3 regions of the Methylotuvimicrobium alcaliphilum 20Z genome follow, and region 1 is predicted to be linked to each of the others. Evidence: predicted binding sites of a transcription regulator. Region 1 holds the regulator's gene; each other region holds the start of a gene.

Region 1 (10,239 bases):
CCGAAATCGTCTTCGATATTTCCGATCCGATGGGCGCCAGCAGTTGCGTCGCTTGCGGCGAATGCGTCCAGGCCTGCCCGACCGGCGCGTTGATGCCTGCCGGAAATGTCGGTCTGCAAGAAGCCGATAAAACCGTCGATTCGACCTGTCCTTACTGCGGCGTCGGCTGTTTAATCAAATATCATGTCAAAGACAACAAAATCCTTTATACCGAAGGCCGCGACGGTTACACGAATCATTTCCGTCTCTGCGTCAAGGGCCGTTACGGTTTCAATTACATCCACAACCCGTTGCGTCTGACCAAGCCATTGATAAGGCGCGAAGGGGTTCCGAAAAGCACTGAATTGCTGGACCCTAATGACTTAGATAAAGAATTCAGGGAAGCCACTTGGGAAGAAGCGCTCGACTTCGCCGCAAACGGTTTGAAAAAAATCCGCGACGAAAAAGGCAAGAAAGCGCTGGCCGGCCTTGGCTCCGCGAAAGGCAGTAACGAAGAGGCCTATTTGTTCCAAAAACTGGTGCGCATCGGCTTCGGTTCGAACAATGTCGACCATTGTACCCGTCTATGCCATGCCTCATCGGTCGTCGCACTGTTGGAATGTTTGGGCTCCGGCGCGGTATCGAACCCGGTTTCCGATGTCGCCCAGGCTGAAGTGATCATCATCATCGGCTCGAATCCGACCGTCAATCATCCGGTCGGCGCGACGTTCATGAAGAATGCGGCCAAACGCGGCACCAAAATTATACTGATGGACCCAAACCGCACCGCGATCGCGAAATACGCGTCACACGTACTGCAATTCCGCCCCGATACCGATGTCGCATTGCTGAACGGCATCATGCATACGATATTGGCTGAAAATCTGCAAAACGACGCCTATATCAAACAATATACCGAAGGCTTCGATCAGATGCGCACGCATCTACGCAATTACAGCCCGGAAAAAGTCGCACCGATTTGCGGTATCGACGCCGAAACCATCAAAGAAGTCGCAAGGCTTTATGCGACCTCGAAAGGATCGATGATCCTTTGGGGCATGGGTGTATCGCAGCATATTCACGGTACAGACAACGCCCGCTGCCTGATCGCGCTGGCTTTGATGACCGGCCAAATAGGGAGACCCGGAACCGGCCTGCATCCGCTGCGCGGTCAAAACAACGTACAAGGGGCATCGGACGTCGGCTTGATTCCGATGGTCTATCCGGATTACGAATCGGTTGAGGATCCGAAATTCCGCGCGAAATATGAAAAACTCTGGAATACGGAACTGGACCCGAAACGCGGCCTGACCACGGTCGAAATGATCCATGCGATACTCGACGGCGAAGTGTTCGGTATGTATATCGAAGGCGAGAACCCGGCAATGTCCGACCCGAACCAAAACCACGCGCGTAAGGCTCTGGCCTCGCTTGAACATTTGGTTGTGCAAGATATTTTCCTAACCGAAACCGCGGGGTTTGCCGACGTCATCCTGCCGGCTTCAGCTTTCTACGAAAAGACCGGCACGTTCTCGAACACCGATCGCCGCGTCCAGATGGGTCGCCAAGCGGTCAACCCTCCGGGCGAAGCAAAACAAGACCTATGGATCATTCAAGAAATCGCAAAACGTTTGGGCTGCGATTGGAATTATCAAGGCCCCGAAGACGTATTCAATGAAATGCGTCAAGCGATGACCAGCATTGCCGGCATGACTTGGGAAAGACTCGAGAATGAGGATTCGTTGACCTATCCGCTCGAAAATGTCGGCGATCCGGGACAACCGATCATCTTCACAGACGGCTTCCCGACCGCGACCGGCAGAGGCAGATTCGTACCGGCCGACTTCATTCATGCAGATGAATTGCCCGACAACGAATATCCCTTGATATTCATCACCGGCCGCCAACTAGAGCACTGGCACACCGGCAGCATGACGCGGCACTCGCCGACGCTGGACTCGATCGAACCCGATCCGGTCGTCAGTGTGCATCCGCTGGACTTGGAAAAACTTGGCATCGAACCAGGCGGCTTCATCACGGTCGAATCGCGGCGCGGCAAACTCAGCGCCTATGCCCGTGCTGAACTGGGCATACAGCAAGGAACCGTTTTCATGGCATTCTGCTATAACGAAGCCAGCTCGAACCTAGTCACCAACGATGCTCTGGACCCTGCCGCAAAGATTCCGGAATTCAAATTCTGCGCAGTCAAGGCTTACGCAGGCGGGACACCGGATCAGCGAATAAACTGAGGTCGTATCTTTCCGATTACCATGCAAGCCAAGGCTTTGTGCCGGGGCTTGCATGGGTATAGCTAAAGAAACTCCCCAACGTTTCGATTTGGCCTAAACGTTTCGGCTTGCTTCGGCCACGGTTGAAAGGTTTCGGACGGGGTTGTAAACCCCGTCCTGCCAAGAGGTCTTACCTTTCTCCCCGGCTTTGTGCCGGGGAACTCATGATCACAGCCAAAGAAACCGGCATGAAAATCCAATTCAAATTGATCTCAGGACTATTAACCATAGCCCTCGCCGCTTGCTCGGATTCCGAACAGCAAACTGACGTTTCTCAACAATCAAAGCTACTCGAAACGCAAACCAAAGCACTTGAGGATACTAAAAAGATGGAATCATTGCTGCAGGAAAACGCCGATCGAAGAAAGGAACAAATGGAGCAAGAAGGGATTTGAATGTATCGGCCCCCACGGAAGACCGTGAAGCAGGAAACAAGTTGGGATCACAACCCGCAATCGAAAAAATAGAATAGGTCCGTTTATCTTTGTAAAGCGTAACCTTGGCGCACCGGTTTCTCAAGCTGGAGAGGCTGCGAGGGCATCATAAACCATCAATTCACCATGAAGAACTGCGCTAAAAAATCAACAAACTCAATCTTCAAATCACTTCATGGTACCCATCGAACTTCAAATTTCGACATTGACGTATGAAGGCGCCGAGGTGTTCGGAAAAGGCTGTGACAGCAGGAATGCTGTCACAGAACCTACATGGACGTATTCGACACCCCTGCGTCGAAATTTGACCAGCAAAGGGGATAAATGCTTTTTCTAAATCGATCCTGATTAGCAAGTTTCTTCAGCTAAAGCCCAAAGATCAGCATATCCCCTAGCAGGACGTGGTTCGCAAGCCATGCGCGTCAAGCTAAAAACGGCCAACCCACATCACGCCATTTCCCAAGCTCCAGCTTCCTGAGACCGACACAACCTCCGCACATTCTCAGTCAACCCCAACTCGCTCGTTCAATCTTTCTTGATTGGCGGGAAGCTAGAGCTTCCTGAACAGGTTACCCAAGCTGGAGCTTGGGTAACAGCATATTTTGGTTTTTGTGACTACGACTGGTCCTTGCTCGGACACTTGGCCTCGGCAAGCTGAAGCATCTTGCTAATCAGGAAATCGATTGTGAGATCAATCTTTCAAACCCAACACATCCTGCATATCGTACAAACCGTTCGGTTTGTCTTTCAGCCAGATTGCGGCTCTGACGGCTCCGTTCGCGAAAGTCATACGACTGCTGGCTTTATGAGTGATTTCGACGCGCTCGCCCTCATCGGCAAACATTACGGTGTGCTCTCCGACGATATCCCCTGCCCGGATCGTCGAAAAACCGATCGTTTTGCGGTCTCTTTCGCCGGTGACGCCTTCCCTACCATAGATCGCGCAATCCTTTAAGTCTCGGCCTAACGCCGATGCGACAACCTCACCCATGCGTAATGCAGTTCCGGAAGGCGCGTCGATTTTATGCCTGTGATGGGCTTCGACGATTTCGATGTCGGTATAATCGCCCATGACTTTCGCGGTCATCTCAAGCAGCTTTAGAGACAAGTTAACACCGATACTCATATTGGGCGCCATTACGATCGGCACTTGTTTTGACGTCTCGGCGATGACATGTTTCTGTTCTTCACTATAACCGGTCGTACCGATCACGATACTTTTTCCCGCTCGGCGGCAAATCTCGATATACTCCATCGACGGTTCCGGCCTCGTGAAATCGATCAGCACATCGAACTTGTCTATTACCGATGCTAAGCTATCGACTACTTTGACCGCCAACGGGCTGATACCGGCCAACTCTCCGGCATCCTTGCCGATCGATAAGCTGTCCGGCCTTGAAACGGCAACAGTCAATTCGGCGTTATCGGCAAAAGCGGCCGCTTTGATCAAGCACAACCCCATTCTTCCGGAAGAGCCAACTACAGCAATTCTTGTCATCATGATTATCCTGTCAATTTGTCAAAAAAACTTTTCACACCATCCATCCATGAGTGTTCCTGAGGGCTGTGCTGCTTGCCTCCGCCGGTTAGAGACTCGCCGAGTTTTTCGACCATCTCTTTTTGTTCCTTGGTCAAATGCACCGGCGTTTCGATTTGCACGCGGCATAGCAAATCGCCGACTGCGCCTCCGCGAACGGGTTTCACGCCTTTGCCGCGCAACCTGAACAATTTACCGGTTTGAGTTTCGGCCGGAATTTTCAATTTGACTCGGCCGTTCAACGTCGGCACCTCCAGCTCTCCGCCTAAACAAGCCGTCGGGAAACTAATCGGTACTTCGCAATACAAATTAGCCCCATCGCGGGTAAATATCGGATGATCCTTGACATGAACCTGAACGTACAAGTCGCCGGCCGGTCCGCCGCCCTTGCCGGCTTCACCCTCTCCGGACAAACGAATGCGGTCGCCGGTATCGACGCCGGGAGGCACTTTGACCGATAACGTTTTAGTATCCTGAACTCTGCCCTGTCCATGACATTTCCGACAAGGGTCTTTGATTTGCTTGCCGGTTCCGCCGCACGTCGGACAGGTTTGTTGAACCGAGAAAAAACCTTGCTGCATCCGAACTTGGCCATGACCATGACAGGTCGAGCAAGTGACCGGAGACGAGCCTTTTTTTGCGCCGGACCCATGACATTCGTCACACACGACCATGACCGGCACGCGAATTTTTGCCTCTGTTCCGCCTACCGCTTCCTCTAGGGTTAACTCAAGATTGTAACGAAGATCGGCGCCACGCTGAACTCCGCCGCGAGCACGTCCTCCGCCACCAAAAATATCGCCGAAAACATCGCCGAAGACATCACTAAAACTTTCGCCGCTGAATCCCCCGCCAAAACCTCCGAAACCGCCCGGACCGCCACCCATCGATGCATCGACGCCGGCATGGCCGAATTGATCATAAGCGGATCTTTTTTTAGGGTCGGATAAAACCTCATAAGCCTCTTTTATTTGCTTAAATTTTGCTTCGGCTTCATCAGGATTATCTTTGTTTCTATCCGGATGGAATTTCATTGCCATGCGGCGGTAACTTTTTTTGATTTCCGCGTCGCTGGCGTTTCTATCGACGCCGAGAAGCTTATAGTAATCTTCTTTTGCCATGTCTATTAATTATCGTTCGATACAGTCCCATTATTTCCCGTAGAAATAAAGGCTCGATTGAGTAGCGTTATAAAACACCATGCCTTGGTACTATCAAGTTCGGCGCCGCTCGACATACCGTAAACGGCAAGTCGAACGGCGTCGGCATGGAATTATTTCTTGTCGTCGTCTTTGACTTCTTCAAACTCGGCATCGACTACGCCGTCATCGGTTGTCGAAGTACTTGAAGACGACTGCTGGTCGCCTTCGGCACTGCCTTCAGCTTCCGCTTTTTGCGCATAAACGCGTTCAGCCAGTTTACCGGACAATTCAGTCAGCGCATTAGTTTTAGCTTCGATAGAGTCTTTATCGCTTCCTTTCAGAGCTTCTTTCAATTCATTGATCGCAGTTTCGATCGACGACTTTTCATCGGCGGAAACTTGATCGCCGAGCTCCTTCATCGATTTTTCGGTGGCATTGACGATCCCTTCTGCATGATTACGCGCACTCACCAGTTCGGTCACTTTGCGGTCTTCATCGGCATGCGCCTCGGCATCCTTGACCATGCGATCGACTTCTTCATCGGATAGACCGCTAGAAGCCTTGATCACAATTGACTGTTTTTTACCTGTCGCTTTGTCTTTAGCCGAGACATTCAAGATACCATTTGCGTCAATGTCGAAAGTCACTTCGATTTGCGGAACGCCGCGCGGGGCCGGTGGAATATCGGCCAAATCGAAACGACCCAGTGATTTATTACCGCTGGCAACTTCCCGTTCGCCTTGTAAAACATGAACCGTAACGGCCGTTTGATTGTCGTCGGCCGTTGAAAAAACCTGTGAGGCATTGGTTGGAATCGTTGTGTTTTTCTCGATCAATTTAGTCATTACACCGCCCAAGGTTTCGATACCGAGCGATAGAGGCGTTACATCGAGCAACAATACATCTTTAACATCGCCGCCTAATACGCCGGCCTGAATCGCTGCACCTAAAGCAACTGCTTCATCCGGATTAACATCCTTACGCGGCTCTTTGCCGAAGATTGATTTAACGAAGTCTTGAACGCGAGGCATTCGCGTCTGACCGCCGACCAAAATCACATCGTCAATGTCCGACGCGGATAAGCCTGCGTCTTTTAGCGCCATTAGGCATGGGGCTTTGGTTTTATCAATCAGATCATCTACCAAGGATTCCAATTTAGACCGAGTCAATTTGACATTTAAATGTTTCGGTCCTGTCGCATCGGCCGTGACATAAGGCAGATTGATATCGGTTTGTTGCGAAGACGACAATTCGATTTTGGCTTTTTCTGCTGCTTCTTTGAGTCGTTGCAGCGCTAATGGATCGCTGTGCAAATCGATACCGTTGTCGCGTTTGAATTCGTCGGCCAGAAAATCGATGATGCGCAGGTCGAAGTCTTCACCGCCGAGGAAAGTGTCGCCATTGGTCGACAATACTTCGAACTGATGCTCGCCCTCGATCTCGGCGATTTCAATGATTGAAATATCGAATGTACCGCCGCCTAAGTCGTACACGGCAATTTTCATATCGCCTTTCGGTTTGTCCATCCCGAATGCCAACGCAGCTGCGGTCGGCTCATTGATAATGCGTTTGACATCGAGACCCGCAATTCGGCCCGCGTCTTTAGTTGCCTGACGCTGAGAATCGTTAAAATAAGCCGGTACGGTAATGACCGCTTCTTTGACTTCTTCACCTAAATAAGCCTCGGCGTCTTTTTTCAGTTTCATCAAGACCCGAGCCGAAACTTCAGGTGCCGCCATTCTTTTACCGTGACATTCGACCCAGGCGTCGCCATTGTCGGCCGGTACGATTTTATAAGGCACCATTTTAATATCTTTTTGCACGACATCGTCTTTGAAACGACGGCCTATCAAACGCTTAATTGCGAACAGTGTGTTTTCGGGGTTGGTTACCGCTTGACGCTTAGCCGATTGCCCTACGAGCACCTCGTCGTCTTTGGTGAAAGCGATGACCGAAGGCGTAGTTCTGGCGCCTTCGCTATTTTCGATGACGCGTGCGGTGCCGTTTTCGAGCACCGCCACGCAAGAATTGGTGGTTCCTAAATCTATTCCGATTATTTTAGCCATTGATTGCTCCAGACTTGAGAGTGTATTTAAAAAATTAGTCGATTACGATATGGGGGCTGTTTTAATGTGTTCAAGCCTGTTCATCGATTTTTGGTGTTTCTTGCGGAGGATTGTCTTCGGCTTTGGCGACAACAACCATTGCCGGACGCAACAACCGCCCATTCAAGACATAGCCTTTCTGAAATACATTAATAACCGAATTCGGTTCGGCATCTGCAGATGGCTGCATAGCCATCGCCTGATGCAACTCAGGATCAAACGGTTGTCCAAGCGGATTAACCACTTCAATATTGAACTTAGAAAAAACGGCTTCGAATTGTTTTAATGTCAGTTCGCTGCCTTCTCGAAACTTTTGCACTTCGGGGCTGTCGCCGATAGCGGCTTGCAAACCAAGCTCCAAACTATCGACGACAGTTAATAATTCTTTGGCAAAATTTTCCAACGCAAATTTATGAGCGTTTTCCAAATCCTTTTGGGTTCTTCTTTTCAGGTTTTCCATTTCCGCTTGTATGCGCAGAACTTTGTCCCAATTTTCCGTAGCCTTTTGTTCGGCCTCCTCGAGCTTTTGCGACAACTCTTCGACATTTACCTTTTGAGCCGCCTGCGGCTGACTGCTATCGTCTACATTGCTATCTAGCTGCGCGCTGGCGCTTTGCGCTGAAATGACATCAGCTTGCTCGTCCGTTGCCTTTTCCGGCAACTCCTGCTCGTTACTCATTATTAAACTCCGGTTTGAATAAAAAAACGGTCCGCATCCACGGAAAAACTCTATTTCAAGAAATGTGGGGCTTATGTTTTGGGATTCAAGGCCGCGCCTAATAATTTTGCCGTTACATCGACAAAAGGAATCACTCTTTCATAAGCCATTCGGGTGGGTCCTATTACACCTAAAACACCGACCACTTGTTCGTTAATCGAGTACGGCGCGGTGACCAGGCTGCATTGTTCGAATGCATGATAACCGGATTCCTCACCGATAAAAATTTGTACGCCTTCGGCATTTAAGCATTGATCAAGCAAATGGATAACACCTCGCTTTTGACTGAAAGCATCGAATAGTTCTTTGAGCCTCTCCATGTCCGATAATTCGGAAAAACCCATTAAATTCGTCTCACCGCTTAACACATAATCTTCATCCGACTTTCCGGGATCGAGCGCCAACTTAGCCATTTGTACTGCGTCCAACATTTCCCGATTCATTTGTTCTTGGGCGTCTTTCAGCTCTTTCAGAACGGCCTTTCTGACTGCGGCTAGGCTTAATCCGGAATAAACGGAATTTAAATAATTGGCGGCTTGCTGTAATTGAGCGGGGCTGAATTGCTTTGAGGTATGGAGGATTTTATTATGCACCTCCTGTTCGTTAGTCACGAAAATGACCAATACGCGGGTGTTGGATAGCGGCAAAAATTCGATATGGCGTAAACTGACCAGTTCGCGCTTGGGCAATGTCACGACACCGGCCATGCGCGTGACGTCCGATAATATTCTCGATGCCACCCCGATGACATCATTGACGTTATCTTTAGCAATTAAATTTTTGCGCAACAGTTTAAGTTCTTCCGAGTTCAGAGGCTTTACCGTGAGCAACGAATCGATAAACAAACGATAGCCACTCACGGTCGGCACCCGGCCTGCACTGGTGTGCGGAGAACGAATTAATCCCATGTCTTCCAGATCGGCCATGACATTACGAATCGTTGCAGGACTCAATTTTAATTCGGTATCCTTAGATAAGGCGCGCGAACCTACCGGTTGTCCGTCTTGGATATAACGTTCAACCAATGCTTTCAATAATTGCAGCGATCTTTCGTTCAACACCTGATTGTTATTCACAATAAACCCTCTAGCTTACTAGCACTCTACCCCATCGAGTGCCAACCGCGCAAATTAGCAGCTCACCCTCTGCTTGTCAATACTAGCAAATACAATAAAAACACCCACTTAGCATAACTCGCGTAATATCCCCCCTTCACAGACCAAATACCTAGGGTGTCGAAATTTACCGATTTTCATATCAGATAGAATGACTGCTTTATTGATTTTGAGAAAATAACTAGCGCTTTATAGCCTATGATCATCAACAAATTCCAAGATAGTTTGAGCGCCGCAAGGTGCGCATCGCGCACCCTGCGCCTGGCGCTTAAAAATCTATGAACACCAACAATTTCAAAAATATTTTTGAGTTTAAAACGCGGGAACACAGTAATTAGCTAAAAATAGCTTTTTTCGACTACCCCCTTTCACCTTTCACCTTTCACCTTTCCCCTTGCTACTTGCACCTTTGACCTTTCTTCTTTCACCTTTAAACCTCACCCCTTGACTTATTGAGTATAATTCGATCAAATCCTTTCTTAAATTAACGACAATGCACAGCTCATTCAAAACCATCGGCATTATCGGTAAAGCCAGCGACCCCGGAATTGCCGAAACTTTAGCGATTCTTTACCGTTACCTTAAACAGCACGATTATGCCGTCATAGTTGACCGCTTGAGCGCTCAATTTATAACGGAATCCGGCGTTGAAACCTCGGCCATCGAGAGTATCGGACAGCACTGCGACCTGATTATCGCCGCTGGTGGCGACGGTACGTTTTTATCTGCCGCGCGTGCAATCGCCCAATACGACATTCCACTAGTTGGGATCAATTTGGGGCGCCTCGGGTTTCTTGTCGACATTTCGCCATATGAATTATTACCCAAGCTCAATAACATTTTAACTGGCCAATATAGCGAAGAAAGGCGCTATCTATTGCGAACCAAAATCATTCGCGACCATCGAGTCTTTAACGAACA
Region 2 (10,239 bases), 650 kb from region 1:
CAGACACTTTGTGGAACAAGTGGTTGACTGTCGAAATCGGTCCGCATCCGGGACTAAACGATGCGCAAAAAAGCGTGATCGAGCGCGATTTCGGGATGGTCGACGGTAAATGCGTTACTCAAATTCGGGCTGCCTTGTTGTCGTATTTTCTTTTGAGTATGCGAATCGGCAAGGACGATCTGCATCGGGAAGCGATGGAGCAGCAAATCGTGCTTTTGAATCGCGATGAGATCAAGGACTTTATCTTTTTTTAACGCACGATATCCTTCATTGAAATCTAAGCATATCTTTCAATTAACATGAACAAATGCCGATGGGCTTTGTCCAGCCCGCTTGAAGAGGACTATCACGACCGCGAATGGGGCGTGCCGGTGCATGACGACCGTCTGTTGTTCGAGTTTTTGGTTTTGGAGGGCGCCCAGGCGGGCTTGAGTTGGTCTACGATTTTAAAAAAACGCGACCATTTCAGGGCGGCGTTCGACAATTTCGATCCGGTATCGGTGGCCGGCTATGATGAGGCAAAGATTTCGGAGTTGCTGGAGAATCCAGGCATCATACGCAACCGGCTCAAAGTGAATGCCGCTGTGACCAATGCACGCGCTTTTTTGAACGTCAAAGAAGAAGCCGGGAGTTTCGATGCGTTTCTATGGGATTTTGTCGACGGCCGGCCAATCCAGCACGCGTGGCGGACGCACGCCGAGTTGCCGGCGAATACGCCTTTATCGGATCGGCTCAGTAAGGAATTGAAAATACGCGGTTTTAAATTCGTCGGCTCGACGATTTGCTATGCGTTCATGCAGGCCGTCGGCATGGTTAACGATCATACCGTCGATTGTTTCCGTTATGGGGAGATTGCGCGGATTTCGGATTGATAGACTTCCGGTTACGAGAAGGTGATTATTTCCTACTCTTATGGATTCCCACGGAAGACCACTCGTCGTAATACTTAAGCGGTAGATACTCTGTCTTGCTGTCTTTTAGCTAATGTGGCCTCGATACCCTTTATTGCCACCTAACTCTCGTGGCTTCGAAATCGCGATCAGGGGATCGCTCCTACAAGGGATTACAATTGTTGTGTAAGCGACGCCTTCGTCGCGGCTATCGAAGCCGCTAACACTAAACCCCCAATAGCCTTTCACACAACGTGGCAATCTTCTAGCAATCGGGCGCTTCTTTTTGCACGTCAGGTATATTCCTGCGGGACGGGGTTATAAAACCCCGTCCTGCCAAAATATGGATTCTCACGGAGGCTTATGGAAACCGGAAAACGTTTAGGGCGGGTTGAATAACCCGCCCCGCGTGAAGTGTTCGACGTATTATGCTTCCAGCACGAATGCGGCTTTCAGCTTGTTCATGGCGTTTTTTTCCAACTGCCGGATGCGCTCGGCTGAAACGTTGTAGCGTGCGGCCAAATCATGCAATGTCGCTTTTTCTTCGCTTAGCCAGCGGCTATTGAGAATATCGAGACTACGCTCGTCGAGCTCCGCCATTGCTTCGCTTAGCATGTTTTCTTCATAACCTTGCCATTGCTCGTTTTCCAGCAGATCCGCTGGGTCCGAGTTATGTTGTTCTAAGTAACTGACCGGAAAGGCGTAAGTGCTTTCTTCGGACGGCTCGTCATGCGGCATGTCGAAAGCCATATCCGAACTGTCCATACGTTTTTCCATTTCATAAACGGTTTTGAGATCAACGCCTAAATCGTTGGCGACAGCTTTCGCCTCGTCGTGCGACAACCAGCCTAGGTTGTTTTTCGATTTGCGTAAATTAAAAAACAGTTTACGCTGAGCTTTGGTTGTAGCGATTTTGACGATACGCCAGTTTTTGATGACGTATTCATGTATTTCCGCTCTGATCCAATGCACGGCAAAGGTCACTAAGCGAACCCCGACATCGGGATCGAAGCGTTTGACGGCTTTCATTAGGCCGACGTTGCCTTCTTGAATGATGTCGGGCAACGGTAGTCCGTAACCGCTGTATCCACGCGCGACATGAACGACAAAACGAAGATTCGACATAACTAGCTCCTTCGCTGCTTCCAAATCGCCTTCATCGCGATAGCGAAGCGCCAGCTTGCGCTCTTGTTCGTGAGACAAGGTCGGCGTTTGCGCGACCGCATTCAAATAAGTGTCGAATGTTCCTACGGAAAGATTAGTTGGTAAGGCAAAGGCTAATGCGTTACTCATGATTTCCCCTTTTTTTAAGTTTGCCCGATTTTAGCACTCTCGCGTTATGAGTGCTAAAATTTTTATAAGTTCCGCATTATTTTGTGAATCCATTCATTATCGATAGGGCTTGGAACGACTCTGATTCACTGGGGATTTCGCGATATGAAAAAGGTAAAAAAGGGGTAAAAAAGGGGTCAGGTTACTTTTTTAGTCTTATCGTAGGCGATAAATAACGTAACCGACTTCCCTTTTTACCTTGCGTTAATGGCATATCAACCTTGAATTTTTCTTTCCAGTTCTTCGTGGCTCATGTGCCTGACATCCTCTCCTTTAACCATGTATATTACATGTTCGCAGATATTACAGGCATGATCGCCGATTCTTTCGAGCGCCCGCGCCGTCCACAACACATCAAGCGTTCGCCTGACATTACGCGGGTCTTCCATCATCCGCGCCACCATTTGCCGAATAATACTTCCGTATTCGCGATCGACCATGGCATCCTGGGCGGTAACCGATACTGCGCTTTCGACATTCAAACGTGCAAAGGAATCTAAGGCGCTACGCAGCATTTTCATGACCAATTCGGCCAGATGCTGAATTTCGTAATATTCTTCATTCCGGGTTTTGCCTTCGGTATCGCTCAAATGAATCGCCATTTCCGCGATTTTAGTCGCCTCATCGCCGATCCGTTCCAAATCGTTAATCGTTCGAATCACCGACAACAACAAGCGTAGATCGAACGCGGCCGGCTGGCGCTTTGCTAAAATTTCGGTACAGGCCTGATCGATTTGCTTTTCGAGCCGGTTGACGTAGTCGTCTTGCTGAATCACTTGCTCGGCCATTTCCATGTCGTTGCTGGTAAACGACAATGCCGCCAATTCGATTTGCCTTTCGACAATACCGCCCATCTTCAAAACGCTGTTACGGATATCCTCGAGCTCTACGTTGTAATGACTCGAAATATGATGTCCGATTTTATTGATATCCATGGTTTATCCTAGCATGCAAGCGCAGTTAATAAGTAAGCCTAAAATAGCGATTCCGACTGAGAACAGAAATACTCCCGCAGAGGCGCGGGGAAAGCCAAGTAATTACAGCCTGAACTGCTTTGAGGTTCAAGGACGATATAGCATCCCTCTCCCACCAAAGTTTCTATGCAGCGTGGGAACTATTTAAACCTTTCTTTCCCGGCGCCTCTGCGCGAAATTGGCTCGTTCCTTAGCCGATGCGACCTCGATACCGTTGATGGTTGTTTGACGTTCCCGGCTTCGATATCGCGATCTAGGGGTCGCTCCCACAATGGAGCATCCAACCAATTGTTTGTGGAAGCGACGCCTTCGTCGCGATTAACGCAGAGCCGGGGAACGATGAAAACTCTCATTTTATAACCTTTTTCTTTGCGGCCTCCGCGCGAAATTAACATTCCGTTAGCCGTAACGACCGGTGATGTAATCCTCGGTTTGTTTTTTCAACGGATTAGTGAACAAATGGCTAGTATTGTCGAATTCGATCAATTTGCCCATGTACATGAACGCCGTGTAATCGGATACGCGTGCCGCTTGTTGCATGTTGTGCGTGACAATCACAATCGTGTATTTCTCTTTCAATTCGTTGATCAACTCTTCGATTTTCAGAGTTGAAATAGGATCCAGAGCCGATGCCGGCTCGTCCAGCAACAAGACCTCGGGCTCGATCGCAATTGCCCTAGCAATCACGAGCCTTTGCTGCTGACCGCCCGACATACTTAAAGCATTGTCATGCAGTCTATCTTTGACCTCATCCCAAAGCGCCGCGCCGCGCAAAGCCTCCTCAACGGTCTCTTCGAGTGTTCTGCGATCATTGATACCTTGTATCCGCAAACCGTAAGCGACGTTTTCATAGATCGACTTCGGAAACGGATTGGGCTTTTGAAACACCATTCCGACCCGTCTACGCAACGCCGCGACATTAACCGATCTCGCATAAATATCTTCATCATCGAGCAAAATCTTGCCCTCGATTCTGACATTATCGACCAGGTCGTTCATGCGGTTGATACAGCGCAGCAATGTGGATTTCCCGCAACCGCTTGGACCAATATAGGCAGTCACCTTTTGCCGAGGAATATGCATATCGATGCCATATAAAGCTTGTTGATCGCCGTAGAATAGATTCAGATTTTTCACCTTGATGCACACTTCTTCTTGATCTATACCTTTCGACTTCTTATCTTGAGTCAACGCATCCAAATCGAGCATGTGTTTCCGTAAGGGTTGATTGGTCATAGCGCTTAACCCAGCCTTAATATTTTATAATCGTAAACCATTGTAATTAAAATAAATAATAGAAAACAGACAAACACTAAATGACTACATTTGTTAAAGCTAGGTTAACCTTCCAAAGCCCGGTATTTTTCGCGCAGATGATTTCTGATCGCGACCGCCGATAAATTCAATCCGACGATCACGACGACCAATAATAAGGATGTGGCATAAACCAAGGGCCTCGCCGCTTCGACATTCGGACTTTGAAAACCGACGTCGTAAATATGAAAACCCAAATGCATAAATTTTCTATCCAAATGCAAAAATGGAAAATTGCCGTCCAGCGGCAACGATGGCGCTAATTTAACGACGCCGACCAACATCAGCGGCGCAACTTCGCCGGCGGCCCTGGCGACCGCCAAGATCAAACCGGTCATCATCGCCGGGCTCGCCATCGGCAACACGGTTCGCCACAACGTTTCGGCCTTCGTCGCCCCCAAGGCCAAACTGCCTTCGCGGATCGATTTCGGAATACGCGACAAGCCTTCCTCGGTCGACACGATCACGACCGGCAATGTCAATAAGGCCAGCGTAATCGACGCCCACAATAAGCCCGGCGTTCCGAAAACCGGTGCAGGAGCGGCTTCCGGAAAAAACAGCTGGTCTATATTACCGCCTAGAATGTACACAAAAAAACCCAAGCCGAACACGCCGTAGACGATCGACGGGACGCCGGCCAGATTATTGACCGCAATGCGAATCAAGCGTGTCGTAAAGCCTTGCTTCGCATATTCTCGCATATAAATCGCCGCGATCACGCCGAGCGGCGTCACGATCACCGACATAATGATGACCATCATCACGGTACCGAAGATTGCCGGAAATATGCCGCCTTCAGTATTCGCCTCGCGCGGGTCGTCCAGCAAAAATTCGGCGATTTTTTCGAAATAATGCCCGGTCTTAGCCCAAACACTCATCGTATTCGGGCGATAAATTCTGACCAACTTAGCCAAAGGCATATCGACTTCTCGCCCATCGGATGCCTTCACCACCAAGGAATTGCGGTTGATCGTCTTGTACAACGCTTGCAACTCGGTCTGATATTCCCGGTATTGCCGCTCGTACTCGCCGCGTTCGGCGGCAAGCAATTGTTTTGCTGCTTCATCCCATTGCTCGTTCAATTCCAAGCGTCTTTGTTTAAGCCTCAGTCGCTCCAAACCGTAATTCACTGCGCCGATTTCCTTCTTTTCAAGCCGTTGAATTTGTTTATAAACCGACAAGGCATCACGTAATCGCTCCGACACGACTGGAAATACTTGCGGGCCTTCGGCGATCACTTGCCCTTCTTGCTTGAGTGCGACCGGGTAACCGTAAAAATTGCCCCATTCACGCCGCTCGATCACGAGAATATCGTCCGGATACTGTCGGCTCTGAATATTACGGTCCAGAATCCAGCGAAAATCCATGCCGGTCAAATCTCGGTTGCCGATTTTTATCAGGTGTTGCACCAGCAGATCGGCATCGTCTGCCATCGCATGACCTGAAGCGCGTGCCATCAATGCCGTTGTAGAGCTTGTATCAACGACCTCTCCGATGACGGTTTGCTTGCGTCCGTCTTCCATATAGATAAACTCGGCGACATTCGACGGCCAAAAATGCAAGGCTCCACGAAACACGATCAACGCCAATAGACCGACCACCAAAATCAGACAAGTGCTGACTGCCGCGGCATTGAGCCAAATCCACGGGGAACCGCTTTTAAACCATTGTTTGATCATAAGGAACTGTATTTTTCACGTAAGCGCTGGCGAATCAACTCGGCCAAGGTATTGACGACAAAGGTAAACAAAAATAACACCAAGGCAGCCAAAAACAGTACTCGGTAATGTGTGCTATCGACTTCGGACTCGGGCATCTCGACCGCAATATTGGCCGATAAGGTGCGCATACCCTGGAATATACTCAAATCCATCACCGGTGTATTACCGGTCGCCATTAATACGATCATCGTTTCGCCGACCGCCCGGCCGAGTCCGATCATGATCGCCGAAAAAATCCCGGGACTGGCCGTCAACAACACAACGCGCGTCATCGTTTGCCAAGGCGTCGCGCCCAAGGCGAGAGAACCGACCGTTAAATGTCTCGGAACCGAAAAAATCGCATCCTCGGCGATCGAAAATATCGTCGGAATGATCGCAAAGCCCATCGCCAACCCCACCACCAAGGCATTTCGTTGGTCGTAGCCGATACCCCATTCGGCATCGAGCCAATGGCGCAGGCTGCCGCCGAACAGCCATGATTCCAAAGGCACGCTGATTGAAAACGCAAACCAGCCGCTCAACAGTATTATGGGGATTAACAAGGCGGCATCCCAACCATCCGGAATTTTATGCTTTACCCAACCCGGTAATAACTGCCATAGATAAGCGAAAACCAGCACCGCCGGCGGCATCGTCAGCAAAAGCGTGAAAATGCCGGCCAAATGCTCTTCGACGAACGGAGCGAGCCAAAGACCTGCGAGAAAGCCCAAAATAACGGTCGGCAACGCTTCCATAATCTCGATACCGGGTTTCACCAACGTGCGCATGCGCGGGGCCATGAAATAAGCGGTATAAACCGCCCCCATCAAAGCCAGCGGTACCGCAATGAGCATCGCGTAAAAAGCGGCTTTCAAGGTGCCGAACACCAACGGCGTCAAACTGTATTTCGGTTCGAAATCATTGCTCGCCGAGGAAGACTGCCAAATATAGTCGGGCTTCGGGTAGCTTTCATACCAGACTTTTTGCCATAACGATTTGACGGAAACCTCTGGATGATCGTTTTCGACCGACCAAAAATCCATGAAGCCCGCCTCCGATTCGACGATAAACGCATTAGCTCGCGGCGACATCGAAACCGTTTTCGGCATCCCATTCGACACCGGCGTTTTAATCAACTCCCGCTCTGCGGTCGTATTATAAATACCGGCGACGCCTGCGGTATCGACCGCGATAAAACCTTTGCGGCGCTGCTCGGCATTGATGCCGGCAATCGCCTGTTCCGATACCTTGAACGATCGTATTTTTTGCATCGCCGGATTATTTCGGGCGTCCCTGACCACGCTCCATTGCGCAACCAGTCCGCCCGAATCGCCGATCAATAACGAAATACTGCCGTTCAAAAAGACCATCGAGGTCAATTTACGACCGGCTTCGATTACATTCAGATGCTGGCGAATCACCGGTTTCGACTTATCGGCAATATCGAAAAAACTCAAACGACCTTCGCTATCGGCGAGATATAAATTGCGTTGATCCTTGTCCATCAAGATAAACGCAATATCGAGAGCCGGTACATCGAGTATGCTGTCGGTCCGTTCGAAATCTTCATCATCATCGAACAACGAACGTCTCTTTTCGAAGCTCGTCAATATCAATCGTTTATCCGACGTTTTAGCGACCAGCGAGGTCTGATCGTCATCGACACGAATTGCAATCTTTTCAAGCGCTTGGCCTGACTCATCCAAAACCAGCGGTTCTCGTCCCAACGGATAATCGACAACAGGCGTTATGACCCGCCGATTTTCCGGGTATGACACATTGTACTTGTGTTTCAGCACGATCGCGCGGCCGTCCGACAAGCCATACACGGCAACATTTTTCTCAGGACCGCCATCGGCGAAACTGCTAATTCGAGCGCTTTCAGGTAAAACGATTGAGTGAATCAAAAGCGTTTGACCGGTCGGCGCGGCAAAGAAAATAATCCGGCCATTTTCGGTGAAGCGCACGCCAACTTCATTTTGTTCCTCGACCGCCAACATAGCGGTGTCGCCAAGCGCGCGCTCCGGTACAAGGTAGCGCGAGACAGATTCTGCGCTCGGCTCTATAAACAGCGGCCAGACAACATACAATAAATAGAAAAAAATCAACATTATCGCGGCGATAATGCTCAAGCCGCCAACGATAACGCCGTAACGAGCCACACTGTCCTTGATAAGTCGCCAACGCGGATAAAAGCCCGTCATGGCATTCAGAGAGGCCGAAGCCCCGGATTTCGGTTCTGTCATATGGATGATTGAATGATCAATGCCGCTAAGAAATGGTCAATAATTTCGGATATAGTGTGCTCGATTTAACTTTGCCGGTAAGCGGTGAGTGGTAAGTGGTAAGTGGTAAGTGGTAAGTGGTAAAACAATGCAGAATTTAACTCGCTTGTCAAGCGCCGATTTCACCTTTCACCTTTCACCTTTCACCTTTCACCTTTCACCTTTCACCTTTCACCTTTCACCTTTCACCTTTCACCTTTCACCTTTCACCTTTCACCTTTCACCTTTCACCTTTCACCTTTCACCTTTCACCTTTCACCTTTCACCTTTCACCTTTCACCTTTCACCTTTCACCTTTCACCTTTCACCTTTCACCTTTCACCTTTCACCTTTCACCTCATTTCTATCGAACCCAGAACTTTATTGGCGACCTTGGCTGGCAGCGGGATATAGCCGTCTTTAATGACGACTTGTTGACCGGTTTTGGATAAAACCATTTTGATGAATTCCTGCTCGAGCGGCGCTAGAGGTTTATTCGGATGTTTGTTAACGTAGACATATAAGAAACGCGCCAACGGATAAGTTCCGGCAATTGCGTTTTCCGGCGTCGCATCGACATAGGCTTGTCCTTCTCTCGACGCCAGCGCAACCGTTTTGACTCCGGAAGTCTTATAGCCTAAACCGGAATAACCGATACCATTGAGCGAACTAGTTACCGATTGAACGACCGATGCCGAACCGGGTTGCTCGTTGACATTGTTTTTAAAATCGCCTTTGCACAAGGCCTCATCCTTGAAATAACCGTAGGTACCGGATACTGAATTACGTCCGTATAATTGCATGCTTTGGTTTTTCCAAGCGCCGTCAAGCCCAGCCTGCCCCCAAGTTACGATATCGTTTGGATAACCGCATTTACGCGTCGACGACAAAATCGCATCGATTTGAGCTAAAGTCAAACCACGGATCGGATTATCCTTATTGACGAATACCGCTAGGGCGTCTATTGCGACTGGAATCGCAGTCGGTTTATAACCGTATTTACTTTCGAAAGCATCCAGTTCGTTATCCTTCATTTTCCGGCTCATCGGCCCGAGATTGGCTTTGCCTTCGGTCAACGCCGGCGGCGCGGTCGAGGAACCTGCTGCCTGTACCTGAATATTAACGCTCGGATAAATGCGCTTGAACTCCTCGGCCCACAAAGTCATCAAATTGGCGAGTGTGTCGGACCCTTCGCTCGAGAGATTACCGGATACGCCGCTCACTTTTTGATAGTCGGACAGACCAGGATCGACCGTCTGCACCGCTACAGCGGGACCGGCAATCAAAAAAGCCAGAGAAAAACCCAATGCCTGAGTTAATTTATTTAAATTAAATGAAAACGTCATGAATCGACTCTCTCTAAGAAGGTAGTGCAAGAAGGTAACGCCATTATTCCATTGCGGAACAGTTGCATAACAGTAACTATTAAGTCCCCCGGCAATTATCGTTCCCACGCTCTGCGTGGGAACGCCTGAGTACCGCTCCAGCGGTACGAGACGCTAGAGCGTCTCCGTCTTCATTCCCACGCCGGAGCGTGTGAACGATAGGGAGGTGTGAATAATTACGCATAAGAATATGACTTTTATATTACAAGATTATGACAACGATGAAGCGCGTGTAATCGAGACTAATTTCGCGCAGTGTTCGTTAAGCTCCGTCCAATCGGACGGCATCGTCAAAACCGCAAGCGTTGCGGTCGCAAGCAATTTGCCGTCGTCGGGCATCTCGATGCCGGCAACCAAATAGTGCAACAAAGTTTCAAGAC
Region 3 (10,239 bases), 710 kb from region 1:
GTGCTCGGCTTGTTGGGGCAGCCTCGGCGCATTTCCGGTGTCGAATATAACTCGCTGTTGACGCTGGCCTGGGATCCTTATGAGCTGGCGATGATCTTCGGCGGTTTGGTGATGCTCGGTTCCGCGTGTTTGTTTGTTTACAATTTAGCGATGACGCACCGTTCGCAAGAAGTATTCGAAGGCGAAATCGAATACGCCGAGCCGATTCATCCGGTTATCGATCTGCCTGAATATCTGAACGATTTTACGCTATGGAATAAAGTCATCGCCGGTTTGATGGCGCTAAGTTTCGGTGTACCGATTCTACAATTCTTTTTTATGAAAACATTCGGCTCAAGCGCGTGGGGATTTTGATCATGAATAAAATGGTTGTCGCGGCCCTTTCGGGTCTTCTCGTTTCGACTGCCGCCCAGGCCGAGCCGGCGTCAAAAGTCGCCTGGACGCCGGAGCAGTTGAACTTCGTTAAAAAAGGCAACGCCGCCAAAGGCAAGGAATTATCCGCGACCTGTACGGGGTGTCATGGAGAGCAAGGCGTGAGTCAGGTGCCGAATTATCCGTCTTTGGCGGGACAGTTGGCGACGTATACTTATAAACAGTTACAGGATTATAAAACCGGTCATCGAAAGCATGAGCTGATGGGGTCGATGGTGACCGGGTTGAGCAATCAGGATATGGCCGATCTTGCCGTCTGGTTTAGTACGTTACCTACTCCCAAACCCCAGGGAAGTCGCCAATCGTTGGCTAAAGCCGAATTTTTAGTCAAGAAGGGCGACGGCAAACGGACTCTGCCGCCTTGTGCGGTGTGTCATGGGGCCGAAGGTAAGGGAGAAAAAATGGATATTCCAGCGTTAGCCGGCCAGCAAGCCGACTATTTCGTGCAGACCCTTGAAGCCTACCAAAAAGACGAGCGGCGCAACGATATTTTCGGCCGTATGAGAATTCTCAGCAAGCAATTGACTGCCGAGGAAATCAAGGAACTAGCTCAATATTACCAAGCAAAATAAATGCCGCTATTTCATGGGGTAAGTATTCAGACCCCGTTGGCTAATTATCCTAAATTCGGCAGTTTAACCATGAAGTTCATGAAGGGTTTCAAGAAATTACCTAAGCATTCTCGTTAACCTTTTTGGTGAGCGAAAATTCTCTACAAACGTGTAATAAGTTATTGAGTTAACTTTCTATTCTTCATGGTGAAATGCTTTTTATAGGATTATACCTTTCGCACTTCAAATTTCGGCATTGCTTAAGGAAGCTGGCATAGAGCCTACAGGGATGTATTCACCCAACACCTAAATTCCATAGCCCATTGCCATGCTTTATTGTCTTGGATAATTCATCCAGCACCTAAATATCCCCTTTGCTGGTCAAATTTCGGTGCCGGGGTGTCCGTCAAAGGACGCCGTAAATACTTCCCTGTAGGCTCTGTGACAGCATCCCTGCTGTCAAAGCCTTTGCCGAACACCCCAGCGCCTCCATATGTCAATGCCGAAATTTGAAGTGCGATGGGTATAAGCCATGATTTTGAATCATTGCCAAAGACCTATGGAATTTAGGTGCTGGGCCTTTGACGGTTACCCCGGCGCCGAATTTTGATCTACGATGGGTTTAATTTTCCGCAGGTAGGGCAGTTCGGATTTTTTTTTAACTTCATGCTGTTCCATTCCATCGTCAAACCATCCAGTAATAATAATCGTCCGGTCAGCGTTTCGCCGGCGCCGGTAATTAACTTAATGGCCTCAAGCGCTTGAATGCAGCCAATAATGCCGGTAATTGGCGCAATGACGCCGTTGGTTGCGCAATTCTGCATCTCTTCTCCCGTGTCCGAGTACAAGCAGTTGTAACAAGGGCTGTCATATAATCCCGGTGTAAAAACCGACACTTGGCCTTCAAACCGTATCGCAGCTCCGGATACCAATGGTGTTTGGTGTTTGACACAGGCGCTGTTAATCGCGAATCGCGTCGAAAAGTTATCGCTGCAATCGAGGACGATATCGGTTTTTTGAACCGTTTCATCGAGTGAGGCTCCGTTCAAGCGTTGCTTAAAAATATGTACCTGAGTATCCGGATTTAATTTTTTTAAGGTCTTTTGGGTTGAAATTACTTTGTCCGTCCCAATATCGTCGGTGTAGTGAGCGATTTGTCGCTGTAGGTTCGAAAGGTCGACTATGTCGTCATCGTAAATAGTGATTTGTCCGACGCCGGCTGCCGCGAGATAGATCGACGCCGGTGAACCAAGTCCGCCCGCACCGACGATCAAGACGTGTGCGCCAAGCAATTGTTGCTGGCCTTCGATATCGATTTGCGGCAGCATGATTTGCCGGCTGTAGCGTAATAGTTGGTCGTCGTTCATATTTTGAGGATGAATATCAATTTAGGTGCGAATGATGCCAAAGAACTTGACAGACTGCAAAAGCTGATTATTATTAGCACTCATTACTAGCGAGTGCTAATAATTTACTTTATTTTTATATCGATTAGGAGATATTGATGAAAATACGCCCTTTACACGACAGAGTGATTATCAAACGTGTTGAAGAAGAAACCAAAACCGCCGGCGGTATCGTACTGCCTGGTTCTGCCGCCGAAAAACCGAGTCAAGGTGAAGTTCTAGCGGTAGGAACCGGTAAAGCGCTCGACAACGGTCAAGTTCGCGCGTTAGAAGTTAAAGTCGGCGATAAAGTGTTATTTGGTAAATATTCAGGTAGCGAAGTCAAAATCGACGGTGAAGAAGTCGTTGTGATGCGCGAAGAAGACATCATGGCTGTTCTGGGCTAAAAGTCTCTTTTTAACTGATTAAGTATTTAACATTAACCACAGAATCTAGGAATAAACATGGCAGCAAAAGAAGTTAAATTCGGTAGTGACGCACGTACCCTGATGGTTGCAGGTGTCAATATTTTAGCGAATGCGGTAAAAGTCACTTTGGGTCCTAAAGGCCGTAACGCAGTTTTGGATAAAAGTTTCGGTGCACCGACCATCACTAAAGACGGTGTCTCAGTCGCGAAAGAAATCGAGTTGCAAGACAAATTCGAAAACATGGGCGCGCAAATGGTCAAAGAAGTTGCGTCTCATACATCCGATGTGGCAGGTGACGGTACTACGACTGCGACAGTTTTGGCTCAATCCATCGTTAACGAAGGATTGAAAGCAGTTGCAGCCGGAATGAACCCTATGGACTTGAAGCGCGGTATCGACTTGGCTGTGACTACAGCGGTTAAATCCATCGAAGCAACGGCGACACCTTGCACAGACAGCAAAGCGATTGCGCAAGTCGGCACGATCTCCGCTAACTCCGATGAGTCGGTGGGTCAAATCATTGCCAAAGCGATGGAAAAAGTCGGCAAAGAAGGCGTCATTACCGTCGAAGAAGGTTCAGGTCTGGACAATCAGTTGGATGTCGTCGAAGGCATGCAATTCGATCGCGGTTATCTGTCTCCATACTTCATCAACAATCAAGACAGCATGAGCGCCGAATTGGAAAATCCGTTCATTCTGCTGTACGACAAAAAAATCTCCAACATTCGTGATTTGTTGCCGGTACTGGAAGGCGTTGCAAAATCAGGTCGTCCGTTGTTGATCATTGCCGAAGACGTCGAAGGCGAAGCGCTGGCGACTCTGGTTGTCAATAATTTGCGCGGCATCGTTAAGGTCGCTGCGGTTAAAGCGCCTGGCTTCGGCGATCGTCGTAAAGCGATGCTTGAAGATATCGCGATTCTGACTGGCGGCACCGTGATTGCGGAAGAAGTCGGTTTATCTTTGGAAAAAGCTGAATTGGATCTTTTGGGCACAGCGAAAAAAGTTCAAGTCACTAAAGATAACACCACAATCATTGACGGTGCTGGTACAGATGAAAGCATCAAAGCGCGTGTTTCACAAATCCGCAAGCAAGCCGACGATGCATCTTCCGACTATGATAAAGAAAAATTGCAAGAGCGTTTGGCTAAATTAGCCGGCGGTGTTGCGGTGATCAAAGTCGGCGCGGCAACTGAAGTTGAAATGAAAGAGAAAAAAGCCCGCGTCGAAGATGCGTTGCACTCTACTCGTGCTGCGGTTGAAGAAGGTGTCGTTGCCGGCGGCGGAACCGCTCTGGTTCGCGCATTGAAATCGCTCGAAGGCCTGAAAGGTGTGAACCACGATCAAGATGTCGGTATCAACATTCTGCGCCGCGCGATGGAAGAGCCTCTGCGTCAAATCGTTAAAAACGCGGGCGAAGAGTCTTCAGTCGTGTTGAACGAAGTTGCAAAAGGCACTGGTAACTTCGGTTACAATGCAGCAACCGGCGAATACGGCGACATGATTGAAATGGGTATTTTGGATCCTGCAAAAGTCACTCGTTTCGCATTACAAAACGCTGCATCTGTCGCGAGTCTGATGATCACCACGGAAGTGATGATTGCCGACGCACCGAGCGACGATAAAGGCGCTGGCATGCCGGATATGGGTGGCATGGGCGGAATGGGTGGTATGGGCGGAATGGGCGGCATGATGTAATCGCCGTTCGAGCTCATCGCTTGACGTAAGTAAAGCCCCGGCCGATTTATCTCGACCGGGGCTTTTTTGTTTGTTGCATAAATCTAAAAAGAGAAGTTGAATTGTGTTGTAGACCGTTCGTGTTGAGCAAGTCGGTCGAAGCATGAACCTAAATTCGGCAGTTTAACCATGAAGCAGATGAAGTTCATTAAGTTTTACAAGAGATTACTTAAATATTCCCGCTAACCTCTTGGGTGAACGATAGTTCTAAAAAACGAATAACAAGTTATTGAATTAACTCCTTTTTAGGATGAACGGTCTACAGCAACACTTTCGCCAGCGCTCAACTGATCTTTTGAAGATAAATACAAAGAGTGATCATATGAAGAATCAACCGATCGCCTGCGAGTTTCACGACTACATCGAAATAGCCTGCATGTACGGCTATCGCGTCAAATTAATGCTGACGGAACATCGAATAGTTGAGGGAAAAGCGACCGATATCTTGACTGAGCAGGATAAGCGTGAATTTTTGGTTATTGATAATGGGGAAAGGCAAAAAGTTGAATTGTCTGAAATCGTTGAAATGGAAACGCGGACCCCGGGGGCGAAATTTCAAAATATTCGATTCAAATAATTGTTTTTTGAGTCGCTGTAGGCCCCGGTTTTAGATTTAAATCGGGGCCAGGTATGATGAGCTTAAATTATTATCCGGTTAGAGATAGCTTCGGATATTGGACTCGTCTTGAGCGACAAGGTTTTTGTCGATTGATTTGCCGACTAGTTTCATGATTTGGTCGTTCAGGGTTTGGCGCAGTGTACCGAGGAAAGCCGGAGCGGCAATTAAAACGAGATCGTTGTATTTGTTCTTAACACGGCCCTGTTCCAATTTATCGCCTATTTGTTGGGCAAAGCGGATGGCTTCTTGTTGCTTGACATCGGTAACCGGTTCAAACGAGTGTGCCCCGTTGCCTCGCCCGCCTTGTTGGTCGGAAACGACATCTTGTGTCTTGAGTTTTCCTTCGGCATGGACTAGATCCTCAAGTTCGCGCAACGGTTCTTTTTTTCCTTCATAGAAAAAAAAACGCGCTCTACTACTGTCTGCTACCACGACCCATTTACTATACATAATCTGTACTCCTTAACCAATATGTCGGAACGGTTTGTCGCATCCTTGCAATTATGCTGACATTCCTTTGTCATGTTGAGTGTAGCTCTTTGCCTAGGGTTTGTCTAAAGGAAAGGTGCAGCGCTTGCCATACCTTTTATATTTAGGAGCGAGCATGAAATAACTTAGACAACTGTCGGAAGGGGGTTTGGTGGCTCGATTGACAGGTGTCGGCGGCAGGGATAGCCGCTGGCAAGCCTAAATGGTGTTAATGGTCAATTAAACTGAGCCAGAAATGGCCAACAATTTTGAGCCACTTTTTCAGACTTTATTTATACCAATAAATCTGACAGAGTCCCTGAATTTTTTCCAGGGAGCGTCATGAAGGAGTGGATTGTGATCCATCAGATTAAAGCGTTATACAACGATGGCAACGGCTTATCCGAGCGTCAGATTGCCAGTCAATTGGGTATTTCCCGTAACACCGTGAGCAAATACCTGAAGCTGTCGGCTGCGGACATTAGTGCCCTGCAGGAAGAGATATCCCGTGGTAAGAAGCTGGACGATTACCGCGACTACATTATTCAGTTGCTGCAAACCTATCCGGGCTTGTCAGCGGTCAAAGTGCTGCGCAAACTGAAGGCCAAAGTGGACGATTTGGCCGTTTCCGACCGTTCGGTACGGCGTTATATACAGGCTCTCAAGCAAGAGATTAGCTTTAAGCAGGCGCGTTATTATGAGCCGGTATTGGACATGGTGCCGGGCGAACAATGCCAGGTCGATGGCGGCGAACTCCGCGATGTGATGATTGGCGGCGTGGCGACGACGGTATATTTCATGGTGTTTGTGCTATCGTATTCGCGTCTGATGCATGTTTCGATCTGTGCCAAGCCGATTGATACCGAGATGCTGATTCGCCAGCACGATGCGGCATTTCGCTATTTCGGCGGCATGCCGCAAGAGTGCGTGTACGATCAGACCAAGCTGGTGGTCATTAGCGAAGTGTTTCGCGAGTTGCGCTTGAACCAGCGCTTCCATCAGTACGCCACGGCAGCGGGCTTCACGATTCGGGCTTGTGAAGGTTATGATCCGGAAAGCAAAGGCAAGGTCGAGGCCGGGGTCAAATACGTCAAACAAAATGCCTTGTATGGCGAGACTTTTACCGACTGGGATGCTTTGAAGGCCCATATGACCGACTGGCTCGACGGGATAGCCAATCAACGGCGACACGGCACCACCGGCCAACAACCGGCGATACATTACGCGGCCAACGAGCAAGGCCATATGCGGGCTTACCTGACGCCGTCTTGTGTTGACGCTACCGCCAGCCAGGCCCGCATCACCCGCAAGGCGGATAAAACCGGCTTGATCGCCTGGCAATCCAATAAATACTCGGTACCGATGGCGTATCAATGCGCCCGTGTCGCCGTGCATGAAGCTAACGGCGTCATCCAGATCAGCGATCTCAGTACTCACAAAGTGATCGCCGAACATGCTGTGTGTCTGGAAAAGGGGCAAATTATCAAGAACCGGCATCATTACCGAGATATGTCGCTACGCATCGAAACGCTTGAAAAGGACTTGCATGAACTGCTGCCGTCTCCGGCGGTCGTGACTCAGCTATGTGCCTTGTTGAAAGCCAGCTCGCCGAAAATCTACAAAGACCAGCTGGCCGGTGCCAAGCAGGTGCTGACCGAGCAGATCAAACAGCAGGGTGCGATTCCCGAAGCGGTGCTGACGCGACTGATCGACACGCCTCGGTTAACGGCCAGCGGCCTGAAAGAACGACTGGAGGCCTGGCGGCAGTCTGTGGGACGCTCGGACGACAGCGATGCCCTATCGATGCCGCCATCAGAGCAGGCCACTGCCGCCATCAAGCAAGAATGTCCGCTGGCCCGTTATCGTGCCCTGAATGGCCACTCGGCTGGCCAAGGAGAGAGCCATGCCATCCATTGATCAGATTGCCAGGCAATACCGCAGCTTGTGCCTGACGGCCATTGCCGAGCACTTGCCGACCTTGCTTGGCCAAGCCGAGACCCATGAAAGTTCCTACCTGCAGTTTGCCGAAAGCTTGGTTGAACATGAACAGCGCCAGCGCAACGCCAAGCGCATCGAGCAAAACCGCAAACGCGCTGGCTTTCCTTTGCTCAAAAGCCTGGAAGAGTTCGATTATCGCTTTCAGACCACCATCAGTAAACGGGAAGTCAACAGTCTGCTCGACTTCGGCTTTATCGACAATCGGGACAATGTGGTCTTCATCGGACCGCCCGGGGTCGGCAAGACCCACCTGGCCATCGGCATCGGCCTGAAAGCCATTGATGCCGGTTATAAGGTCAGCTTCAACACCGCACTAGGCTTGATGGAGGTATTGGAACTGGCCGAACTCAAAGGCGAGTTGAAAAAGAAAATCAACCAACTGCTCAAATTCGATGTGCTGATCATCGACGAACTAGGATACCTGCCGATGAACAAACAAGGCATGCACAACCTGTTTCAGCTCATCAATGCGCTGTACGAATACCGCTCGGTGATCCTGACCACCAACAAGGAATTCACCAACTGGGGCGAGTTTTTTATCGGCTCTATGTGATTCGTAGTGGGTAATGCAATAATATAGCCATGAACAGTGAAACTTTATTCAGCATGGCTTTAGGCCTGCAACCTCCTTGGCAGGTCAAAGCTGTGACCTTTTCTACAGATGAATTGGCCCGTAGCGAACTTCATCTGCATATCGATTTCGTGACTGGCTCGCGCTTCTTAGACGACGCGAATAACCTCTGTCCAGTGCATGATACCGTAGAGCGGCAATGGCAACATTTGAGCTTTTTTGAACACACCTGTTACCTCCATTGTGCGGTGCCGCGCATTACCACGACCGATGGCAAAGTCCGTACTGTTGACGTTCCTTGGGCACGGCCAGGCAGTGGTTTTACCCTGTTATTCGAAGCCTTAGCGCTAGCCTTGATTGAGCGGGAAATGCCGGTCAACCGAGTCGCCGAGATACTGAAGGTCAATCCACAGCGCATCTGGACTATCTTTAATCACTGGATTAGCAAGGCAAAAGCAGCCGATGATCCGAGCATGATAACCAAGCTGGGCGTCGATGAAACCTCGACCAAAAAAGGCCATCATTACGTTACGCTGGGCGTTGATTTGGATGAAGCCCGCGTAATTCATGTCACCGAAGGTAAGGGTAAGGCAACGCTGCAAAGTATTCAGCAACACCTTGAAGATAAAGGTGTTGATAAAGAACAGGTGGAGCAAATCAGCATGGATTTGTCACCGTCATTTATTGCCGGTGCTGCCGAATCATTCCCGTCTGCACAAATTACCTTTGACCGATTCCATGTTGTGAAATTATTGAACGAGGCCATGAATCAGGTGCGCATTGCCGAACGCAAAGAGCATGATGCTCTGAAAGGTCACAAATACACTTTTCTAAAGAACCGGGAAAACCTATCCGACAAAAAAGAAAAAGAGCTGGATGAACTGATACAACTGTACCCCACGCTGGGCGAAGCTTATCGCTTAAAAGTGCTATTCAATGATCTCTGGGAAATGCCCGACAAACCGACAGCGGAGGCTTTTTTGAGGCAATGGTGCGATGCGGTGGACGCAGCCAAAATTCCAGCGTTTATCAAGTTCGCCAACACAGTTCGAGGACATTGGTCGGGAATTGTGCATTTCGTGGAATCACTCATTAGTAACGGCATTCTTGAAGGCATCAATAGTAAGATTCAGCTGGCTAAACGGCGAGCCAGAGGCTATCGCAACATCAACAATTTCATTAATATGATTTACTTCCTATGTGGAAAGTTGAAATTTGATTACCCACTGTATTTCACATAGAGCCTTTTTATCGATGACAACGTCGCCGTACCCATCGTCGACCGCATCATCCATCATTCACACATTTTTATGCTGGGAGGGGAAAGTTATCGACTCAAATCAAAGCTAAATCAAGCATCGTAACCCTGGAAAAGTGGCTCAATTTAAATGGCCAAAACTGGCTCAATTCTGTTGGCCATTGACAAAATGGACGTATTCACGGCGTCCTGTCAAGCGAGTCACCAAACCGCTACAAAGCCTACTACTTGTATAAGTTATTTTGTGTATATTCCTTAGACGGTTTTTTCGATTAAAAGGGAGTAATAACACCATCGCTATGTTTAACTAATTTATCGATGAGTTGCCCGTCCGCGTCGATTAACTCCAATTGCAAAGGCATTTTTCCGACCGCGTGGGTTGCGCAAGATAAACAAGGGTCGTAGGCGCGGATCGCGACTTCTAGATTATTTAATAGCGGTTCGGTCAATTCGCGACCGTTTAAATATTCAGCAGCGACCTGACGGACCGATTCGTTCATCCCCATGTTATTGCTGGTTGTTGAAACGATCAAATTGGCGCGGGTGACAATGTCGTTTTCATCGACTTGATAATGATGAAACAGTGTGCCGCGAGGGGCTTCGATCACGCCGATGCCTTCGAATCGCTTTTCACCTTGCGCGACGAGGTCGTTACTCATGATTTCCGGGTCGTTCAGTAAGACTTTGATGCTTTCGGCGCAGTGTAGCGTTTCTATCATGCGCGCCCAATGGGTTGCCAGCGTGCTATGAACCATTGCTTCACCGCCGTGTTGTTTAAATTCGATGCGAGCCGCC

The links. Region 1 encodes HrcA, which represses chaperone genes, less so after heat shock. Its sites were predicted from a motif close to TNTTAGCACTCNNNNNNNNNGAGTGCTAANA; they were not measured.
Region 2: a site for HrcA is predicted at 2,212-2,242, ahead of rpoH (RNA polymerase sigma factor RpoH). Genes of this name have one in related genera too.
Region 3: a site for HrcA is predicted at 2,422-2,452, ahead of groES (co-chaperone GroES). Genes of this name have one in related genera too.

The regions. Positions count from the first base shown of each region.
Region 1 is NC_016112.1:2,151,143-2,161,381, reverse strand. Features, by position in the region: gene fdhF (formate dehydrogenase subunit alpha) at 1-2,228, shown strand, start outside; gene MEALZ_RS09230 (hypothetical protein) at 2,432-2,662, shown strand; gene dapB (4-hydroxy-tetrahydrodipicolinate reductase) at 3,393-4,199, opposite strand; gene dnaJ (molecular chaperone DnaJ) at 4,205-5,359, opposite strand; gene dnaK (molecular chaperone DnaK) at 5,512-7,446, opposite strand; gene grpE (nucleotide exchange factor GrpE) at 7,517-8,164, opposite strand; gene hrcA (heat-inducible transcriptional repressor HrcA) at 8,236-9,279, opposite strand; gene MEALZ_RS09200 (NAD(+) kinase) at 9,812-10,239, shown strand, end outside.
Region 2 is NC_016112.1:1,497,418-1,507,656, reverse strand. Features, by position in the region: gene MEALZ_RS06565 (WYL domain-containing protein) at 1-254, shown strand, start outside; gene MEALZ_RS06560 (DNA-3-methyladenine glycosylase I) at 300-872, shown strand; gene rpoH (RNA polymerase sigma factor RpoH) at 1,317-2,183, opposite strand; gene phoU (phosphate signaling complex protein PhoU) at 2,438-3,157, opposite strand; gene pstB (phosphate ABC transporter ATP-binding protein PstB) at 3,596-4,405, opposite strand; gene pstA (phosphate ABC transporter permease PstA) at 4,537-6,189, opposite strand; gene MEALZ_RS06530 (ABC transporter permease subunit) at 6,186-8,456, opposite strand; gene MEALZ_RS06525 (PstS family phosphate ABC transporter substrate-binding protein) at 8,828-9,820, opposite strand; gene MEALZ_RS06520 (SixA phosphatase family protein) at 10,070-10,239, opposite strand, start outside.
Region 3 is NC_016112.1:1,445,265-1,455,503, forward strand. Features, by position in the region: gene MEALZ_RS06310 (b(o/a)3-type cytochrome-c oxidase subunit 1) at 1-354, shown strand, start outside; gene MEALZ_RS06315 (c-type cytochrome) at 357-1,004, shown strand; gene MEALZ_RS06320 (HesA/MoeB/ThiF family protein) at 1,595-2,350, opposite strand; gene groES (co-chaperone GroES) at 2,488-2,775, shown strand; gene groL (chaperonin GroEL) at 2,833-4,491, shown strand; gene MEALZ_RS06335 (Rho-binding antiterminator) at 4,853-5,107, shown strand; gene MEALZ_RS06340 (host attachment protein) at 5,186-5,599, opposite strand; gene istA (IS21 family transposase) at 5,975-7,534, shown strand; gene istB (IS21-like element helper ATPase IstB) at 7,521-8,168, shown strand; gene MEALZ_RS06355 (ISL3 family transposase) at 8,198-9,427, shown strand; partial or broken gene MEALZ_RS23135 (ATP-binding protein) at 9,434-9,550, shown strand; gene MEALZ_RS06360 (Ni/Fe hydrogenase subunit alpha) at 9,717-10,239, opposite strand, start outside.